DNA from 3 places in the Sphingomonas sp. VDB2 genome. Region 2 is predicted to be linked to each of the others. Evidence: predicted binding sites of a transcription regulator. Region 2 holds the regulator's gene; each other region holds the start of a gene.
What was found. Region 2 encodes LexA, which represses DNA repair genes until DNA is damaged. Its sites were predicted from a motif close to GTTCCNCNCTTGTTCT; they were not measured.
Positions count from the first base shown of each region.

Region 1: a site for LexA is predicted at 823-838, ahead of ABT375_RS13005 (MmcB family DNA repair protein). Genes of this name have one in related genera too.
Region 3: a site for LexA is predicted at 1,381-1,396, ahead of ABT375_RS03570 (PA0069 family radical SAM protein). Genes of this name have one in related genera too.

Region 1 is NZ_CP159615.1:2,601,494-2,603,760, forward strand. Features, by position in the region: gene ABT375_RS13000 (cell wall hydrolase) at 76-741, shown strand; gene ABT375_RS13005 (MmcB family DNA repair protein) at 850-1,350, shown strand; gene ABT375_RS13010 (ankyrin repeat domain-containing protein) at 1,474-2,088, opposite strand; gene ABT375_RS13015 (SCO family protein) at 2,127-2,267, shown strand, end outside.
Region 2 is NZ_CP159615.1:853,604-855,870, forward strand. Features, by position in the region: gene glp (gephyrin-like molybdotransferase Glp) at 1-1,078, shown strand, start outside; gene lexA (transcriptional repressor LexA) at 1,148-1,825, shown strand; gene ABT375_RS04310 (ComEC/Rec2 family competence protein) at 1,816-2,267, opposite strand, start outside.
Region 3 is NZ_CP159615.1:697,133-699,399, reverse strand. Features, by position in the region: gene ABT375_RS03580 (lytic transglycosylase domain-containing protein) at 1-767, shown strand, start outside; gene moaB (molybdenum cofactor biosynthesis protein B) at 767-1,294, shown strand; gene ABT375_RS03570 (PA0069 family radical SAM protein) at 1,405-2,267, shown strand, end outside.

The DNA of each region.
Region 1 (2,267 bases), 1.7 Mb from region 2:
GGGGGCGGCCGAACGTCATAGAATATGTGTTGAAAACGACGTTGCTGGCCAATAACCGCATGTTTTTGAGTAGTAATGAGTTTTCGTCTGAAAGCTGCCATCGCCGCAGCCTTTGCCCTGTCCGCCGCCGCGGCGGTCACGGCGTCCGACATGTCGGTCGCTGGCGAATCGATCGCCACGGCCACCTCTCTCCCCCGGACGTTCCCGCAAACGTCTCCGACTGGCGCGCAGTCCGCCGTCATTTTCGCCGCGCCGCGTGAAGTCACGCAGCCGCTGGCATCGGCCAACAAGGCCACAACCGAATTTTCCACCGATTCCGACACGCAGGCAACCAGCCTCGCTGCTCTGGTCGACGCCCAGGGCGCACCCGAGGAGCTGGAAGGCGACATGCATTGCCTGGCCGGCGCGGTCTATTTCGAATCCAAGGGCGAAAGCCTGGAAGGCCAGCTGGCCGTCGCCCGCGTCATCATCAACCGGGCCAAGTCCGGCCGCTTCGCCGACAGCCTGTGCGGCGTCGTCTATCAGCCCAGCCAGTTCAGCTTCGTGCGGGGCCATTCGATGCCGGCCGTACGCGCCGACAGCCGTAGCTGGCGCGAAGCCGTCGCCATCGCCCAGATCGCGATGAACGACAGCTGGGACAGCCGCGCGGAAGGCGCGCTCTTCTTCCACGCCCGCCGGGTTTCGCCGGGCTGGGGCAAGGCCAAGCTGGCGATGATCGACAATCATATCTTCTATCGGTGAGGAGCGGGCGCGGGAACGCGCCGGTTCGCGATAGCGAAAGCGTCAGGCCGGTTCGGTTCGTCCGAATCGGCCTTTTCATTTGTTCCTGTCCTGTTCTAAGATGGGCCGATGAATAGCGCCCCTGTCGACACCTGTTCGCCGCTGACCGACGGCACCGCAATGGCGGTGGCGCGCGGCACGTTGCGGCTCTTCTTCCGCCACGACATGAGCGGTATATTGGAAGTGCCGCTGCCCAACGGGCGCCGCGCCGACATCATGGCGATCGACGGCGCGGGACGGCTGACCATCGTCGAGATCAAGTGCAGCCGCGCCGATCTGCTGGGCGACATGAAATGGCCCGACTATTTCGACTATTGCGACCGCTTCTTCTGGGCGGTGCCGGCGGGGTTCGACCTTGGCCCGTTCGAGAGCGAGGCGCTGTGGCCGACGCGCACTGGTCTGATCGTCGCGGACCAATATGACGCTGAACTGGTGCGCCCGGCCCCGGTGGAGCCGCTGGCGGCGGCTCGGCGCAAGGCGGAGACGCTGCGCTTCGCCCGGCGCGCCGCCCGGCGGTTGACGGCGCTCAGCGATCCGGACCATGCGGCCGAGCTGGGCTGGGGAGGTTGAAGGCCATAGACGACCATTCTTGGTCACCGACTGTCGTAACTCCTGCGAAGGTCGTTGAGAGTCACGCGCCTCTTAACGACCTTCGCTGGCATGACGTTGGGTAAAGCCGACCTTCCGCGTCCCCTAAAACACCGGGCCTTGTACCGGCCCCTTGGGCGCGGCTGCGGGTTTGGCGGCGTCGAGCGCTTCGGTGAGGCCGGGGGTGCGGCCGTCGCGCTTGGCATAGTCGCGGGCGGACATGCCGGCGATGGTGTCGCGCTTCTCCGGATTGGCGCCCTGCGCCACCAGCAGGCGGACCAGACCGACGTCGCGCAGCTGCACCGCGCGGATCAGCGGGGTTTCGCCGCTATCATTCACCTTGTCGACCTGCGCCTTGTAGGCGAGCAGCGTGCGCACGCCTTCCTCGAACCGGCCCTGCACCGCATCCATCAGCGGGCTGTTGCCGTCATTGTCGGTCAGGTTGGGATTGGCGCCCTTCGACAACAGGAAGGTCAGCCAGGTTCCATCGCGCCGGGCGACGAGGATGTGCAGCGCATTTTCGCCGGTCGATACGTCGCGGCTGTTGATGACGGTGGAGCCGGGTTTCTGGAGCAGGTTGGTGACCTTCTCCCCATCCTTGTCCTTCACCGCCTTCAGAAAATTGTAATTGTCCGAAAATTGCGCCTGGGCGGGACCGGGAACCAGCAGCGCCAGCGCCAGCGAACCCAGCAATGCGGAAAAAAGCTTCGTCTTCATCATGCGCCCCGTTGCATTTGCAAATCGCGTCCTAGCAGGGCATGGCTGGCCATGCCATGAACAAAGACGTCGCCCCATCCATCCTGCCTTCCATCGCCCTGCCCTTCCTCGCCTTGCTGGCTGCCTGCAATATGGGTGCTGGCGGGAATGCATCAAGCGGCGACAGCGAACAGGGCGAATTG
Region 2 (2,267 bases):
GGCGCAGGATCTGGCGGCGCTGCGCAACCAGCCCTGGACCGACCTTTCGGCGATGGACGGCTATGCCGTGCGCTCGGCGGAGGCGCCCGGTCCCTGGCGCGTCACCGGCGAAAGCGCAGCCGGAACGGCTAACCTTCCGCTCTTGCCGCCCGGCGAGGCCAGCCGCATCTTCACCGGCGCGCCGCTGCCGCCCGGTGCCGACGCCATATTGATCCAGGAAAATGCGGCCCGCGACGGCGATCGGCTGACCGCCAGCGCCGATCCGCTGCCCGCCGGCCGCCATGTCCGTAGCGCCGCCTCCGACTTTGCGCAGGACGCCCTGTTGCTGGAGGCAGGCAGCCGCCTCGGTCCGGCGCAGATCGCGCTGGCCGTGCTGGGCGGTCATGGCGCCGTGCCGGTGGGTGGGCGGCCGAAGGTCGCTTTGCTCTCCACCGGCAATGAACTGGTGCCGCCCGGCGCCCCGACGCCGCCGGGTTTCCTGCCTTCCTCCAACGCGCCGATGCTTGCCGCCCTGCTCGCCGCCCTGCCCTGCGCCGTCATCGACCTCGGCATCGTACCGGACGATCTCGACGCCATGGCGGCCGCGCTCGATCGGGCGCGGACGGCGGACATCATTGTCTCGACCGGGGGCGCCTCCGTCGGCGACCATGATCTGGTGCGGCCCGCCTTCATTAAGGCGGGCGGTGCGCTCGATTTCTGGAAGATCAACATGCGGCCGGGCAAACCGCTGATGGCCGGTCGCATCGGCGATACGCTGTTCCTGGGCCTTCCGGGCAATCCCGTTTCGGCTTTCGTCACGGCGACGCTGTTCCTGCTCCCGCTGGTCCGGCATCTGGGCGGCGCGCGCGATCCGCTTCCGCCCATGAGCGACGCGCCACTCGCCTCTCCTCTCCCGACCACTGGCGATCGCGACGATTATCTCCGCGCCTGGCGCGGGCAGGACGGCATCGTGTCGGTGACGTCGCAGGACAGCGCCGCCACCGCCGCCATGGCGAAAGCCGACTGCCTGATCCTGCGCCCGGCCGGATCGCCACCGGCCGCACCGGGCGATCGGGTGGTGATCCTGCCGATGCCCTGACATGTTCGGTGCTTGACTAACCTTCATCTGTTTCCTATGCGTTCCTCATACGTTCCACGGAGGACCGCGATGTTGACGCCCAAGCAGCAGGAATTGCTGAGCTTCATTCAGACCCGATTGGACGAAGGCGGCGTTTCGCCCTCGTTCGAGGAAATGAAGGACGCGCTGGACCTGCGGTCCAAGTCCGGCATCCACCGGCTTATCAATGCCCTGGAGGAGCGCGGGTTCATCCGCCGCCTGCCCAATCGCGCCCGTGCGCTGGAAGTGCTGAAGCTGCCCGACGCGATGCATCGTGCGCCGGTGCCCGCGCCAGTCGTTGCGCTCAAACCCAAGGTCGCGGCGCCTGTTCCGATCGCCGCCAATGACGTGATCGAAATCCCGATGCACGGCCGGATCGCGGCCGGCGTGCCGATCGAGGCGATGGAGGGGCAGACCATGCTCTCCGTGCCGGCCGCGCTGTTGGGTGCGGGCGATCATTATGCGCTGGAAGTGTCGGGCGATTCGATGATGGAGGCGGGCATTCTCGACGGTGACTTCGCCCTGATCCAGCGCACCGACGTCGCGCGCGAAGGTCAGATCGTCGTGGCGTTGATCGACGAAGCGGAAGCCACGCTCAAATATTTCCGCCGCGAGGGCAGCCGCGTCCGGCTCGATCCGGCCAATTCCGCTTATGAACCGCAGATCTACGACCCGCGGCAGGTCCGCATCCAGGGCAAGCTGGCAGGGCTGCTGCGCCGCTATAATTGAGATTTGGGTCGTCCTGATCCACGGGGTGGGCGAACGATCCAGGGATGTGCGTCGCCGACTCGATGGACGGTGTGAACTTCGCCCTTTGCCAGGGTGATGGACAGGCCGCCGGTCCGTGCCAGCAACCGGCGGTCGATCTTCATCCAGCGCGGATGACACCAGCGCGGTAGCCCCCGATCGCTGACGACGATGTCCGCCGCGGCGCAATCGCGGGCGAAGTCGGACCGCTCGATCAGCACTGTGCTGCGGGTGAAGAGCAGCCGCCAGCTACGGCCATTGCCGTCCTTCACGCCGACAGCGCACAGATCGCGCGAACAGCGTGCGTCCGGCAAATCCGCGATCGCCGCCAGTTCGCCGTCATAACCTGCACTTTCCGACAGCACGTCCCGCACATAATCCCCCGCCCGATCGCGCAATATCGCCATGCCCTTTCCCGTCCGCA
Region 3 (2,267 bases), 160 kb from region 2:
CGATCGCCCTGTCCGCGATCGGCGACAACGGCCGCGCCGACGAACTGATCCGCTATCAGGCCAAGATCGGCGGCAGCGACCAATATGACGCGCTGCTGCGCCTCGCCAGCGCCCTGAACCTGCCCGCGACCCAGCTCTGGCTCGCCCATAACGGCCCGGCGGGCAAGCAGCCCGACAGCTTCGCCCGCTTCCCCGCGCCGGACTGGCGCCCCGATGGCGGCTGGCGCGTCGATCCCTCGCTCATTTACGCCCACACGCTCCAGGAATCGGGCTTCCGCTCGGACGTCGTCAGCAGCGCGGGTGCGCGCGGCCTGATGCAGGTCCGTCCCGGCACCGCCGGCGATGTGGGCCTCACCAACGCATCGCAACTCTTCGTGCCGTCCACCAACATGGAATATGGCCAACGCTATCTGGAATCGCTGCGCGACATGAGCGCGACCGGTGGCCTGCTGCCCAAGGTAATGGCCGCCTATAATGCCGGCCCGCAGCCGGTCGATCGCTGGAACACGCAGGTCCATGACAAGGGCGATCCGCTGCTCTTCATGGAATCGCTGCCCTATTATGAAACCCGCGCCTATGTGAACATCGTCATGCGCAACTACTGGATGTACCAGATCCAGGCGAAGGGCAGCGCCGATTGCCTGACCGGCATGGCGCAGGGCATGTGGCCGACCTTCCCCAATGCCAAGGGCGTGAAGCTGGTACGGCTCAGCAAGGCCGACGGCCGCGCCCAGCCTTCCGCCGCCATGGGTGGCGGTTCCGACTGATGCCGATCGACGAGGGCCGGGCCTTCATTCCCGTCCGGATCGCCGTCCTCACCGTCTCCGACACACGCGGCCTCGCCGAGGACCGCTCCGGCGATGCGCTGATCGAACGGCTGGAAAGCGCCGGCCACATTCTCGCCGCCCGCTATATCGAGCGCGACGACCGGTCCGCCATCGTCGCCCGCCTCCATGCCTGGATCGACGATCCGCAGATTGACGTCATCCTCACCACCGGCGGCACCGGCGTCACCGGCCGCGACGTCACGCCCGAAGCCCTCGCCCAGGTGCAGGACAAGGAAATCCCCGGTTTCGGCGAACTGTTCCGCTGGCTCAGTTACCAGAGCATCGGCACCTCCACCATCCAGTCCCGCGCCACCGCCTGCGTCGCGCGCGGCACCTATATCTTCGCGCTGCCCGGCTCGACCGGCGCGGTGAAGGACGCCTGGGACGGTATCCTCGTCACCCAACTCGACAGCCGTTTCCGCCCCTGCAACTTCGTCGAACTGATGCCGCGGCTGATGGAGCGTTAAGGCCGATCCGGCATTTCATTAGTTAGCCAATTAATGAAATGCCGGTGCCGTACTGCTGTTGCACTTGTCGTCTCAATTGACACGTTGTTCCTTATATGTTCTTGTGCGCCATGGCGATCGAAAGGGGCAGAGGCGCAACGCTGAACGGCGACAGCCACCGCTTCAACCTCCCCCAGCGGGAGGCCGACGGCGACTGGCTCGATACGGTCGAGCAACTGGACGGCCCTGTCCCGCGCCGCCGCACCCAGGTCACGGTCGAACATCCCCGCACGATCCTCACGCGCAACGCCAGCCCCGACATCGGCTTTTCCCAATCGATCAACGCCTATCGGGGGTGCGAACATGGCTGCATCTATTGCTTCGCGCGCCCGTCCCATGCCTATCACGACCTGTCCCCCGGCCTCGATTTCGAAACCAGATTGTTCGCCAAGCCCGATGCCGCAAAACTGCTGCGCGCCGAACTGTCGAAGCGCAACTATGTCGTCGCGCCCATCGCCATGGGCACGAACACCGACCCCTATCAACCGATCGAAAAGGATTGGCGGATCACGCGGGATATATTGGAATTGCTGGTCGAAACCCGCCACCCGACCTTCATCACCACCAAGTCCGACCGCATAGTGCGCGACATCGACCTGCTCGCCGATCTGGCGCGCGACCGGCTGGTTGCCGTCATGCTCTCCGTCACCAGCCTTGACCCCGCTATCGCCCGCACCCTGGAACCCCGCGCGCCGCATCCGCTGCGCCGGATCGAGGCGATCCGCCAGCTATCGGCCGCCGGCATCCCCGTCACCGCCAGCATCTCGCCGGTCATCCCCGCCATCACCGACCATGAGATCGAAGCGCTGGTCGCCCACGTCGCGCAGGCGGGCGCGCGGGAGGTCAGCTACATCCCCGTCCGCTTGCCGCACGAGGTCGCGCCGCTGTTCCGCGCATGGCTGGACGCCCATTATCCCGATCGCGCGGCCAAGGT